DNA from 3 places in the Streptomyces daliensis genome. Region 3 is predicted to be linked to each of the others. Evidence: riboswitches for the same ligand, from Rfam matches in the RefSeq annotation. Region 3 holds a riboswitch; each other region holds the start of a gene.
What was found. Region 3 has a riboswitch for cobalamin ahead of ACYVOO_RS24555 (ABC transporter substrate-binding protein). Riboswitches for the same ligand answer to the same signal wherever they lie in the genome.
Positions count from the first base shown of each region.

Region 1: linked by a shared signal. The riboswitch ahead of ACYVOO_RS10885 (cobalamin biosynthesis protein) and the one ahead of ACYVOO_RS24555 (ABC transporter substrate-binding protein) in region 3 are both predicted to bind cobalamin.
Region 2: linked by a shared signal. The riboswitch ahead of ACYVOO_RS06405 (CbtB domain-containing protein) and the one ahead of ACYVOO_RS24555 (ABC transporter substrate-binding protein) in region 3 are both predicted to bind cobalamin.

Region 1 covers NZ_BAAGSO010000052.1:11,981-16,293, forward strand. The annotation lists gene ACYVOO_RS10880 (cobyric acid synthase) at 1-613, opposite strand, end outside; gene ACYVOO_RS10885 (cobalamin biosynthesis protein) at 610-1,632, opposite strand; cobalamin riboswitch at 1,777-1,998, opposite strand; gene ACYVOO_RS10890 (hypothetical protein) at 2,108-2,323, opposite strand; gene ACYVOO_RS10895 (inorganic phosphate transporter) at 2,373-3,797, opposite strand; gene ACYVOO_RS10900 (lysozyme) at 4,016-4,313, opposite strand, start outside.
Region 2 covers NZ_BAAGSO010000029.1:2,298-6,610, forward strand. The annotation lists gene ACYVOO_RS06400 (glycoside hydrolase family 6 protein) at 86-1,186, opposite strand; cobalamin riboswitch at 1,616-1,756, shown strand; gene ACYVOO_RS06405 (CbtB domain-containing protein) at 1,789-2,016, shown strand; gene ACYVOO_RS06410 (CbtA family protein) at 2,033-2,944, shown strand; gene ACYVOO_RS06415 (NAD-dependent epimerase/dehydratase family protein) at 3,052-4,053, opposite strand; gene ACYVOO_RS06420 (class F sortase) at 4,148-4,313, opposite strand, start outside.
Region 3 covers NZ_BAAGSO010000094.1:470,468-474,780, forward strand. The annotation lists gene ACYVOO_RS24540 (phosphoenolpyruvate hydrolase family protein) at 1-49, opposite strand, end outside; gene ACYVOO_RS24545 (Tm-1-like ATP-binding domain-containing protein) at 59-1,321, opposite strand; gene ACYVOO_RS24550 (hypothetical protein) at 1,439-1,654, opposite strand; cobalamin riboswitch at 1,851-2,030, shown strand; gene ACYVOO_RS24555 (ABC transporter substrate-binding protein) at 2,075-3,130, shown strand; gene ACYVOO_RS24560 (FecCD family ABC transporter permease) at 3,127-4,281, shown strand.

The sequences.
Region 1 (4,313 bases), on a different contig from region 3:
GGTCCTCGGGGGCCAGCAGCGCCGTCGTGCCGAAGAAGGACGCGAAGACGCCGCCCCGGTCGATGTCGCCGACGACCACGACGGGCAGCCGTCCGGCACGGGCGAGGCCCATGTTGACGATGTCGCTGCGCCGCAGGTTGATCTCGGCGGGGCTGCCCGCGCCCTCGCAGATGACGGCGTCGTGGGTGCGGCGCAGCTCGTCGAGGCAGTCGGTGACCGTGGCCAGCAGCTTCTCCTGGCGGCCCTCGTGGTAGCCGCGTGCGCTGAGTTCGCCCACGGGCCTGCCCAGCAGCACGACCTGGCTGGTGCGGTCGCCGCCCGGCTTCAGCAGTACGGGGTTCATCAGCGCGCTGGGTTCCACCATGGCCGCCGCCGCCTGCATGGCCTGGGCGCGGCCGATCTCGGCGCCCTCGCGGGTGACGAAGGAGTTCAGCGACATGTTCTGGGCCTTGAACGGGGCGACCTTCACGCCCTTGCGGGCCAGCCAGCGGCAGATGCCCGCGGTGACGACGCTCTTGCCCGCGTCGGAGGTCGTGCCCGCGACGAGCAGGCCGCCGCCCGGAGCGCCGGTGCCGGTGCTGGTGCCGGTTCTGCCGGCCGTGCCGTTGTTCACGAGGTCCCCTTCCGTCGCCCGCGCACGCGGGAGTACTGGGAATACGCAGCCCCGGCGGCGAGCCGCCCCGCCGCGGTCACCGCGAGCGCGAGCACGCCGACGCGACGCGACAGGTGCGCCGCGCGCGCGATGTCACCGGTCTCCACGGCACGCCCGGGCGAGTTGAGCACGGGCCTGTGCTCGGTGCGCCCGCCGTAGGAGAGCGTCCCGCCCAGCCGTACGCCCAGCGCACCGGCGAACGCGGCCTCCACGGGACCCGCGTTGGGGCTCGGGTGGCGGTGCGCGTCCGTACGCCAGGCGCGCAGCGCGCCGCGCGGGTCCGGGCCCGCGAGCGCTGCGAGGACGGCGGTGAGCCGGGCACCGGGCCAGCCCGCGACGTCGTCGAGCCGCGCCGAAGCCCAGCCGAAGCGCAAATGGCGGGGGGAGCGGTGGCCGACCATCGCGTCGAGCGTGTTGACGGCGCGGAAGCCCGCCATCCCGGGCACCCCGGCCAGCGCGCCCCACACGAGGGCGCCCACGACCGCGTCCGACGTGTTCTCGGCGACGGACTCGACCACGGCGCGCGCGATCCCGTCGGCGTCCAGCGCCTGGGGGTCGCGTCCGCACAGATGGGGCAGCCGCCGCCGCGCCGCCGCCAGCTCGCCCGCCTCCAGCGCGGCGCCGACGGCGCGTGCCTCGCGGACCAGCCCGGCGCCGCCGAGCACGGTCCAGGTGACGCCCGCGGTGAGGGCGACGCTCGCGGGACCGTGGCCGACGGCCACGGTGCCGGTGCTGTTCGTACGGTGGTCCGCCGCACGCGCGGCGCGCGACAGCGCCGTCGCAGCGGCGACGGCGCCCGCGACGCACAGGGCCGTGTAGGCGGCGCCGCTGTCGCGCCGGTCGCGCCACAGGCGGCGCTCGGCCGCACCGGCGGCGCGCCCGAAGGCGGCCACGGGGTGGCCGCGCCGGGGGTCACCGAGCAGCAGATCGCCGAGGAATCCGAGGGCTGCGCCACAGGCGTGGGCGCGTGGGGCCCGCATCCGTCAGCGCGCCGTCATGCCTCGTAGGGCCGGTGCCGTGGTGGGCACCGGGCGTGCCGTGCCCACGTCAGGGCGTGCGGCCAGGAGTTCGTTGGCGGTGAAGCCGGGCATGGCGGTGTCCTCACTCAGGGTCCTCGCCCTGGCTCGACGTGACCGGCGGTGAGAGTCTCCTGGCTCCCGGATCGGCGCTCAGGGGGTGTCGTACGGACCCCCTCCCCGGCCTTCCAGCCCGCATGTGCGCGTGGGCCGTGACCTTCTGGTTGGGGAGCGCTCCCCGGTGACAGTGGCGGGACCGCGCCGGATTCGCACCGGCTTCCTCTCCTGCCGCCGTTGGGCAACGGGAAGTCCACCACGGTTCACGAGAGGGCGTCAACTCGCCCTGACCTGCGACGGGAGAGTGTGAGGAGACACACGGGCGCACACGGACGAGGGGTACGAGCAACCGCTCGTACCCCTCGTGAGAACGCCGTCGTCGCTAGGCGGCGATGAGGTAGATGCCGAACGCCACGGCCGCCGCGCACAGCGCGAAGCAGGCGTAGGCACCGGTGCGGGCGAGCGCCGGGGCGCCGGTGCCGTCCGCCTTGCGGGCCGAGGAGCCGACGATGCCGAGCGTGAACACGCCCACCAGGCCGACCGTCGCCACGAGGCTGACGCCGAAGACCTGGCCGAGAGCGGCCCAGTCGATGTTCATAGCGGTCTTCCTTCTGACTTCCTGGACGGGGGGTGGGGTGCCGGGGCCTCTAGGAGGGGACGCCGGACCGGGGACGTGCCGCGGTGCCCGCGCGCGGGCGGGGCTCCGGAAGCGTGGGCTCCGCCCCTGCGAACGGCACATGCCCGGGCCGGGGCTCGGAGGCGGTCCCGTCGCTCTCATCGGACGAGGTCCCGTCGGCCGTGTCAGCGCCCAGGGCCGCTGCCGCCGCCTCGGAGGTGACGGGCGTGCCGGGGGCCGGAGGCGGTGCGACGGAGCGCATGGCCGCGGTGACGACACCGGCGGGCTCGTCCGCGTCGCCGAGAACACCGGGAACACCGGTGCCGTCGGCCGGTGCGGGGGCCGCGCCGTCGTGGACGTCGTTCACGTTGGTGTGGTCCACCGGCTGGCGCCGAGAGAGCGCCCAGATGGTGAGGCAGATCGCCAGCGCGAGGACCGCGACCGTGGCCACGCCCCAGTCGCCCTGGTCGGCCAGCAGGGCCGAACCCGCGGCGACGAGACCGGCAGCGGGGAGGGTCAGCGCCCAGCCCGTGACCATCCGGCCCGCCGTCGACCAGCGCACGACGCCGCCCTTGCGGCCGAGCCCGGAGCCCATGACGGCGCCGGAGCAGACGTGGGTGGTGGAGAGGGAGAAGCCGATGTGCGAGGAGGCCAGGATGGTGGCCGCAGCGCTGGTCTGGGCCGCGAAGCCCTGCGGGGGCTGGATGTCGGTGATGCCCTTGCCCATGGTGCGGATGATCCGCCAGCCGCCGAGGTACGTACCGGCCGCTATGGCGATGCCGGCTGCGGCGATGACCCACACCGGTGGGTCGGCGCTCGGCGCGAGGGCGCCGCCGGTGATCAGCGCGAGCGTGATCACACCCATGGTCTTCTGCGCGTCGTTGGTGCCGTGCGCGAGGGAGACGAGCGCTGCCGAGGTGATCTGGCCCGCGCGGTAGCCCTTGGCGGTCTGGCCTTCGTCGGCGTGCCGGGCGAGCCGGTACGTCAGCCGCGTCGCGACGAGGGCTGCGATGCCCGCGACGAGCGGCGCCGCGAGTGCCGGGATGAGGACCTTCATCACGACGACGTCGGCGTTGACGGCCCCGAGGCCGACGGAGGCGACGGTGGCGCCGATGAGGCCGCCCATCAGGGCGTGGGAGGAGCTGGAGGGGAGGCCCGCCAGCCAGGTCAGCAGGTTCCAGATGATGGCGCCGACGAGACCCGCGAAGATCACTTCGGGCCGGATACCGGAGCCTTCGTCAATGATTCCCGACGAGATGGTCTTGGCCACCTCGACCGAGAGGAACGCGCCGACGAGGTTGAGGGCCGCCGACATCGCCACCGCGGTCTTGGGCTTGAGGGCCCCCGTGGAAATGGTGGTGGCCATGGCGTTGGCCGTGTCGTGGAAGCCGTTCGTAAAGTCGAACACCAAGGCCGTGACGATCACGATCCCGATGAGAAGCGTGATGTGTTCCATTCACCCAGGCCACAATCAGTTCGAAGGTTAATGACTCGGTGAACGTAAGAAGCACGGGTGAACGGAAGGTGAACTGCGGCAGGCGTCGGAGTGTCACTACCTGACGCCTGTTGTGAGCGGCGCTTCCGGGGCGCTTGCGCGCGCCCTCCCGTGTGTTCTGTGATCACCGCCGGGGCCCCGGTGGCCCCTTGGGGAAACGTGGGGGGAAGGGGCGCGGGTCAGCCGCGCGCGTAGCGTCTGAGCTGGGCCATCGAACCGTTGAAGAGATTCTGGTCACCCGGCAGCTTGCCCTTGTTCGCGTACTGCCAGATGGTACGCGTACCCCATCCGGCAGGGAGCGGCCCCGCGCTCCTGCTCCAGTCCGCCAGCCACAGCGGATGCCGGGCCGCGAACGCGCGGCTGTTGCCCGTGCAGCTCTTCCACCAGCGGGTGGAGGTGTAGATGGCCGGATAGCGGCCCGTGCGCCGCCGTGTCTCTTCGCTGAACGCGCGGATCCACGCGCGCATCCGCGCCTTG
Region 2 (4,313 bases), on a different contig from region 3:
AGCGCTACCTCAACCGGTGCTCCCCGCACGCGCGGGGGTGGTCCCGCCGCATCACCGAGTGATCTGCTGACGACCGCCGGAAACGTCAGCCCTTCGTGTTGCGGGCCAGGTCCAGCGCGTACTCGGGCCACCACTCGCCCGCCTTCGGGCCGCCCTTGCACTCCCCGTCGGACTCGCCGGGGCGCTTGATCCACAGATAGGCGTCGACCAGCGGCTCGCCCGTCTTCGTGGTGGGCGCCTTGCCGAGGGCTCGGCCCTCGGGGTTGCACCACGCCTCCTCGTCGGCCGCCGCGTTCTCGACGGGGCCGTTGCCGTTGCGGCTGGTGTCCACGACGAACGGCTTGTTGCCGATCATCGGGGAGACCTTCTTGCCGTACGCCACGTTCGAGGCGGTGGTCTGGTAGTTGGAGACGTTCAGCGCGAAGCCGTCCGCCTTGTCGATGCCCGCGCGCCGCAGCGGCTCCACGAGACCGCCCGGATCGCGCACCCAGTCGGGGTTGCCCGCGTCCAGGTACACCTTGGTCTTCGACAGGCCCTTGAGCTTGGTCACGGCCTCGTTCAGCAGCGCGTACCGCTCGTCGTGGAACTCCTGGGGCGTGCAGCCCTCGGCCAGCAGGTGCGGGATCGCGTCCGGTTCGACGATCACCGTGGCCGCGCGGTCCCCGATGCCCTTGACGACCTTGTCGAGCCAGTCGCGGTAGGCGCCCGCGTCCGCCGCGCCGCCCTTCGAGTACTGGCCGCAGTCGCGGTGCGGGAGGTTGTAGAGCACGAGCAGCGCTTCGCGGTCGGCCTTGGCCGCGGCGCTGGTCAGCTTCTCCGTCTGGCCCTGGGGGTCTTCGGTGCCGACCCACTCGGCCACGGGCTGCTTCGCGATCTTGTCGATCAGCGCCGCCTCGTCGGCCTTGTCCGCGCCGCGGTACTCGGCGGCCTGACGCGCGGCGTTGCCCTGCGGGTTGACCCAGTACGGGGCGACGGACCTGGGCCGCTGCCCGGCCTCGCCCGACTTCTCGCCACCCCCGCCGGAACCACCGTCCGACGACGAGAAGCACCCGGCCAGCAGCAGCACAGCCCCCACGGCCGCGCCGCCCGCGACGCACCTCGTACGCGTACGGGTACGCGCACGAGTACGGGCGCCCGTACCCGGATGGGCACTCCCGCTCCTCCCGCCGGCGTAGTTGCCGTACATCCACTCCCCCTCGGCCGCACTGACCGGGAGACACTCCCCCGGCCCCCTGGAACACACCGGACCTGGCCATCGTGTCACAGGGCCACGCGCTGGCCGCGAAACTGTCGTGCAGCTGTTACGGGTGGCCGCCGCGGGCCTCCCGTGCCCCGGACCACGGCCTTACCCGCCCGTCAACTCGGCCTGAAACCAGGGGTGTAGGCCGGATCGTTGCGTGACGGGTCACGCGGGACGTTCTACGGTGACCCCGAGGCCCTGGACCCCGGCCTCGCACGCTCCCCTTCTCCGGGCCCCTTCCTCTCGCAGGCCCGGAGACAGGGACAAGGGTGCCCGGCCGGAGTCCTCCTGAGGGGGGAGTGGATCCCCGCCGGGCACCCCGCACAGGCCGTATTGACAGTGGACATGCCAGGCTGGGACTCTCCGAGCGGTACATATTCATACTGAGGCGACGGTGCGCAGGAACCCGGTGCGATTCCGGGACGGTCCCGCCACTGTGTCCGTGAGGCCGGGGCGCGCGCACGCCGCCCGGGGCCGCACGGGAGTCAGGAACTGACCTGTCGCTTCTCCGCCAACGGGGCGTGGAAACCCCAGGAGGAGGCACGCGGATGTCCCTGCACACCGCTCAACCGACCGCGACCGGTGCGGCCCTTCCCGAGGCCGATGTCACGATCCGCTCGCGCGATTGGCTCATCGCCGCCGCGGCGGCCATCGTCGCGCTGATCGCGCTCTACGCCGTCTTCGTCGACAACGGCAACATCATCTCGGCCACCGGCAGCTATCTGCACGAGTTCTCGCACGACGGCAGGCACCTCTTCGGCGCCCCCTGCCACTGACGGGACGCCTGCGCACATGACACCCGCATCCTCATCACCGGCTTCCCCTTCACCGCCCGTTTCCTCCCCTTCTACGTCTTCTCACCCTTCTCCCGTCTCGTCGGCGTCGGCCCCGTATCCGCTGCTGCCCCTGCTGCGCAGAGGGCTCGCGGCCGGTGGCGTGGCCGGGCTGCTCTCGGGGCTCTTCTCGCTGCTCCTCGCCGAGCCCCTGATGGACAGGGCGATCGGGCTGGAGGAGAAGCGCGCGGCTGCCGAGCACGCCCACGCGCACGGGGGCGGCGGGCAGGCGCACTCGCACGCGGCGGAGGCCGAGGAACTGTTCTCCCGTGGCACCCAGCACTTCGGCCTGGTGGTCACCGCCGTGGTCGTCGGGCTCGCCATCGGCGTCTTCTTCGCCCTGGCGTATGTGCTCGTCCACCGCACCCGCACGCTCCACGACCGCCCCTGGGAGCGGGCGCTGACCCTCGCGGGCGCCGGGTTCCTCGCCCTGTCGCTGCTGCCCGCGCTGCGCTATCCCGCCAATCCGCCCGGCGTCGGCGACAGCGGCACCGTCTCCGAACGGCAGGCGCTGTGGGTCGCCGCGCTCGCCATCGGCGTGCTCGGCATGCTGCTGGCCTGGCAACTGCACGTACGGCTCGGCCGCGCGGGGCACGGCGCTCCGGTGCGCCAGCTCGCCGCGGCTGCCGCCGCGGCCGGCACGCTCGCGGTGCTCTTCCTGCTCCCTGGCAACCCCGACCCCGTGCCGGTGCCCGCGCCGCTGCTGTGGGACTTCCGGGTGCTCTCGCTGGCCTCGCACGTGCTGCTGTGGGCGGCGCTCGGCGTCACCTTCGGCGCGCTGGGGCTGCGCGCGGCACGTGCCGGACAGGGACAGGGTGCGCGGACCTCGCGGACCACGGCGGAGCCCGCCGGGGCGTCCGGGGACGCGTAACGGCACGTCGCACGCGGTGCCGTGGGGCGGTGAGCGGGGTACGTGGCCCGCTCACCGCCCTGCCCCGGCCCGCCCGTCGTCGGGCCCGGCCCGTCGGACGCGGCCCGTCAGGTGCGGGCGGCCAGGACGCGCGCCTCCCGGTCCGGATCCAGCCCGGCCCGCCAGCCGTCCCGCACGGGCGGCGGCCCGTCCAGGCCCCGCAGCCACTCCCACGTCGCCGCCACGGTGTCCGCGACGGGACGGCAGCGCAGCCCTGCGGCCAGCGCCCTGGACACATCGCCCCCGAACAGCGCGTCCCACTGCTCCCCCGGCGGGGCCCAGACGGGCAGCTCGGTCCACGGCTCGACGCCCGCCGCGAGGATGGTCTCCGGAGCGGTCCAGCACAGTTCGGCGCCGGACCCCGTGACGCGTACGCACTCCTCCAGCAGCTCGCCCATGGTGGCGTGGCCCGGCGGGCTCACCAGGTTGTAAGGACCGCTCAGCCGCCGCTCCACCGCGTCGGCCGTCCAGCGGGCGAGGTCGCGCGCGTCGATGTACTGGAGGCCCAGATCCCGCGGTCCCGGAGCCAGTACCGGCCCGCCGCGCGCGATCCGCGCCAGCCACCAGGGCAGCCGCCCGAGGTTCTCGTACGGGCCGAGGACGAGCCCCGCGCGCACCAGCAGCGCCCGGTCGCCGAAGGCGTCCAGCGCGGCCAGTTCCCCGCCGCGCTTGGCCCGCGCGTAGGGCACGTCAGCGCCGTCGTCGCCGTCGTCCGGCGAGGCATCCAGCACGGGTCCGTCCTCGTCCAGTCCCAGCGCGACCGGTGGCGCGTAGACCGAGCGGCTGGAGACGTACACGTACCGGTCCACGCGGTCCGCGAGCAGCCGCGCCGCGTCCCGTACCGCCGACGGGGCCCACGACCAGGTGTCGACGACGGCGTCCCACTCCCCCTCGGCCAGGGTCGTCAGGCCGTCCTCCGTGCCGTGCCGGTCCCCGCGCAGGGCCGTGACGCCGGGCGGGGGCGTGTGGCGTCCCCGGTGGAAGACGGTCACCTCCCAGCCCCGTGACAGCGCCTCCTCGGCGACAGCGCGCCCCACGAACTCCGTACCGCCCAATAACAGAAGTCTCATGCACCGACTTTCCCCTCCCGCGTCCCCTCGCGGAACCGCCGCACGCTCACAGCGCAATCGGGGAAGCGGAGGGCCGAGGTCAGGGAGTCGGGGTTCAGGAGCCGGCGGGGGTGCCGCGCGAACCGGTGAGGTAGGCGGAGACGACGACGTTGGAGGTGTAGGCCCGCCGTTCGTGGTCGAAGGCGCCGCCGCAGGTGAGCAGGCGGAGTTCGGACCGGCCGCGCACGGCGGGCCCGTAGACCTCGCGCGCGTCGAAGTCC
Region 3 (4,313 bases):
TGGCGGTGGCAGTGGTGGTGGTCGTGCTGGTGACCGTGGTGGCGGGCATGACCACCCGTCAGACGGCGGGGGTGCCCGCCGGAACGTGGTCGCGTCGCACGATCAGCTCGTGCAGATGGTCGGCGGCGGCCGTCGCGAAGACGGCGTCGTTGAGGTGTGCGTCCACTACGTGCAGGCGGACCGCGGTGCCCTCCACCGCCGCGCGCAGTGCGTCGAGGCACGCGCCGTCCGCCGTCCGGTCCTCGAACGGGCCGTCCGGCGCGTCCACCGCCGACACCCCGCGCAGCGGCCAGAAGACGGAGACGGGCCCCTTCGCCGCGCCGAGCTTCGTGCCCAGTGCCGTGCCGAGGGCCGCCATCTCCTCCGTACTGGTCCGCATGAGGGTGACGGTGGGGTTGTGGACGAGCAGGCGCCGCGCGGCGAAACGCTCGGGAACGGTTGCCTCGGGGCCGAAGTTGACCATGTCCAGAGCGCCCGGTGCGACGACCTGCGGGAGCGCGGCGGCGCCCGCCGCCGTGAGCCGGTCGGGGCCCGCGCTGAGCACACCGCCGACGAGGTCGTCGGCCAGTTCGGTCGTCGTCAGGTCCAGCACACCGTCCAGTTGGCCGTCGGCGGCGAGCCTCTCCAGGGCCCGGCCGCCCACGCCCGTGGCGTGGAAGACCAGCACCTCGTAGCCGAGTTCCTCCAGGCGTCCCCGTGCCGCGTCCACCGCGGGCGTGGTGACGCCGAACATCGTCGCGCCGATGACCTTGCGCCCCCGCGGTCCGGGCTCCGCCACGGCGCGTGCCCTGTGCGCGGCCATACCGGCGGCCGCGGCTGCCGCGTTGCCGAGTACGAGCCGCGAGACGGAGTTGATCCCGGCGATGTCCACCACGCTGTGCATCAGCGTGACATCGCCGCTGCCCACGTACGGGCCCACGTCCCCGCCCGCCATGGTGCTCACCAGCAGCTTGGGCACCCCGACGGGGAGCGCGCGCATCGCGCGGGCCGCGATGAACGAGCCGCCGCTGCCGCCGACCGCCAGCAGTGCGTGCAGGCGGCCCGCCTCGTACAGGTCCCGCACGACGTGCTCTGCGCCCTCCGCCATGGCCGTCACCGCCGTGTTGCGGTCTCCCGCCGCGCGCAGTCGCTCCAAGTCGTGTCCCGCGGCGCGTGCGACGGCCTCGCCCGACACGTCGGCGGCCGGTGTGCCCGGCGGGACGCGTCGCACCCCGGCGTCGACGAGTACCACCTCGCAGCCTAGCTCCCGTAACCGCGCGCTCAGCCAGGCGTACTCCGCGCCCTTGGTGTCCAGGGTCCCGACCAGTACCACCGTCGCCATCCCGGCGCTCCTTCGCTCGACGATGATCCGATCCTGGGTGGTGCGACGGTGGCAGGTAAAGACCGGGGTACGGACGCGGACGGGCGAGGCGCGCGGGAGCGGCCTCTCAGCGGCCCCTCAGAGTGTGGTGGGGCCCCGGCGCTGGAGCGCGTCGTGGGGTGTCACCTGGTACGGGCGCAGGGTGTGGGCGCCGGGGCGCGGGCGGTTCAGGTCGCGGTGCGGGTGGCCCGTGCCGGAGCGGACGCGTGCGGGGTGCGCGATCCTTCTGACGGCGCGCAGGGCGACTCTGCGCAGGGCTGCGGTGGTCGGCGTGCGGCGGGTACGGGTGCGCATGGTGCCTCCCTCTGCTCGGTGAGCCGCGTGTGCCGCGGCTGGCCCTTGGGACTCGGTGGCGCTTCTACCCGACGCGTAAGGCGTCAACCGCCCTCGATGTCCTGACGGCCCGGCGCACCGCTCCTCCGTCCCCTGGCCCGCGTCCCGTCCTCGCAGCTCAGCGCACCGTCCGCCGGGCGAACCGCCCAGGTCCGTGTGATAGCTTGCCGACGCCAGTCGAACCCCTGATGGGGTCAGGGAATCCGGTGCGAACCCGGAACTGACGCGCAGCGGTGAGGGACAGGGCGGGCGAGCAGAGGCCACTGGAGGAGTCCGGGAAGGCGCTCGGCCCGTGGGAGTCCCGAGTCCGAAGACCTGCTGGCGGTCCGCCCCGGCACCGGGGCGGAAGGACGCCGGGCCTCGCGACTGGGCCTCTGACGGATGGGAACTGTGGTGGCGACCTCACGCCGTACCCGCATCGCGGCCGTACTCCTCACCTCTCTGATGGCGCTGACGGCCGCCTGCGGCACAAAGGGCTCCGGGGGCGAGGGTTCCGGGAAGTCCGCGGCGTCCGGGGGCTATCCGCGCACGCTGGAGAACTGCGGCGAGAAGGTCACCGTCGACTCCCCGCCCCGGCGGGCCGTCTCGCTGAACCAGGGCACGACGGAGATCCTGCTCTCCCTCGGCCTCGCCGACCGCATGGCGGGCACCGCGACCTGGACCGACCCCGTCGCCAGGGGCCTGGGCGAGGAGAACGCCAAGGTCGAGCGGCTCGCGGACAACGCGCCCTCCTTTGAACGGGTGCTGGAGGAGGAACCGGACTTCGTGGCGGCATCCTTCGAGTCGACGCTCGGCAAGGGCGGGGTGGCCCCGCGCGGGGACTTCGAGAAGCTGGGCGTGCCGACGTACCTCTCCCCCACCGACTGCGCCAAGGAGAACGGCGGGAGCGGCGACGGCGAGCGCGCGAGGCCGCTGCGCATGGACGACGTCTACGGCGAGGTCAGGGACCTGGCCGAGGCGTTCGGCGTGGAGAAGCGCGGCGAGAAGCTGATCGCGGAGCTGAAGGCGCGCACCGCGAAGGCGACGGAGGACGTCGAAGCGTCGGACACCCGGCTGATGTACTGGTTCGCCAACTCCGAGTCGCCGTATCTGGCCGGGTGCTGCGGTGCGCCGGGCATCATCACGCGCGCCGTCGGCGCGGAGAACGTCTTCGACGACACACACGACGAGTGGCCGCAGATCAACTGGGAGCGGGTCGCGGACCGCGATCCCGACGTGATCGTCCTCGGCGATCTGAGCCGGAAGAGCCAGACGGCCGAGACCGCCGCTGCGAAGATCAAGTGGCTGGAGTCCAACCCGGTCACCCGCCATATGAAGGCCGTGGAGAAGAAGCGGTATGTGCTGCTGAGCGGCGCCGCGATGAATCCGTCGATCCGCACGGTCGAGGGGATCGAGAAGGTCGCGAAGGGCCTGCGGACGTTCGGTCTCGCCGGTTGAGTACGCCGCGCGAACGCACACCCGCCACGCCCGACGCGCCCGCCGCGCCCGCACCGGCCGCACGGGACGGCGCCGACGGTCCGACACCCGCCGCGCGCCTACGTGCCGCGCGGGCGTGGAGCGCGCGGGCCGCGCGCACCGGGACCGGCGCGGCGGTGCTGTGGGCCGCGGGGGTGCTGCTGCTCGCGCTGTCCGTGGCGGTGGCCATCACCATCGGGCCCGCGGCACTGCGCGTCGGCGACGTGTGGCGGGTGGTGGCCGAGCGCCTCGGGGGTGCCGAGGCCGGGCTGACGCCGATCCGCGAGGGCATCGTGTGGGAGCTGCGGCTGCCGCGCACCCTGCTCGCGGCGGTGTGCGGTGCGGGCCTGGGGGTGTGCGGCGCCGTGCTTCAGTCGCTGCTGCGCAACCCGCTGGCCGACCCGTTCGTCCTCGGTGTGTCCTCGGGCGCCTCGACCGGTGCGGTGGCCGTGGCGGTACTGGGCGTCGGCGGCGGGGCCGTTTCACTCTCGGCGGGCGCCTTCGTGGGCGCGGTCGTGTCCTTCGGGCTCGTGCTGCTGCTCGCCTACACCTCGGGCGGGACGACGGACCGGGTGCTGCTGTCGGGCATCGCCGCAATGCAGCTCTTCTCGGCGCTCACCTCGTTCATCGTCTTCACCTCCGCCGACGCGGAGCAGACGCGCGGGGTGCTGTTCTGGCTGCTGGGGTCGCTGAGCAGCGCCGACTGGACGGACGTGGCACTGTGCGCGGGTGCGTTGGTGCTGGTGCTCGCCGTGTGTCTGACGCGGGCCAACGCGCTGGACGCGTTCGCCTTCGGGCAGGAGGCGGCGGCGGCCCTGGGCGTGGCGGTCCAGCGGGTGCGGATGCTTCTGCTGCTGGTGACGGCGCTGTTGACGGCGGTGCTGGTCAGCGCGGCGGGTGCGATCGGCTTCGTCGGACTCGTCCTCCCGCACGCGGCGCGCGTGCTGACGGGTCCGGGGCACCGGCGGCTGCTGCCCACCACTGCGCTGGTCGGCGCGGTGTTCCTGGTCTGGGTGGACACGCTGGCGCGGACCGTGCTGGACCCGCAGGAACTCCCCGTCGGCGTGGCGACCTCGCTGATCGGGGTGCCCGCGTTCGTCGTGATCCTGCACCGCACGAGGAGGTCACGGTGACGGCGGGCGCGACGGAACACGGGGCACGGGAG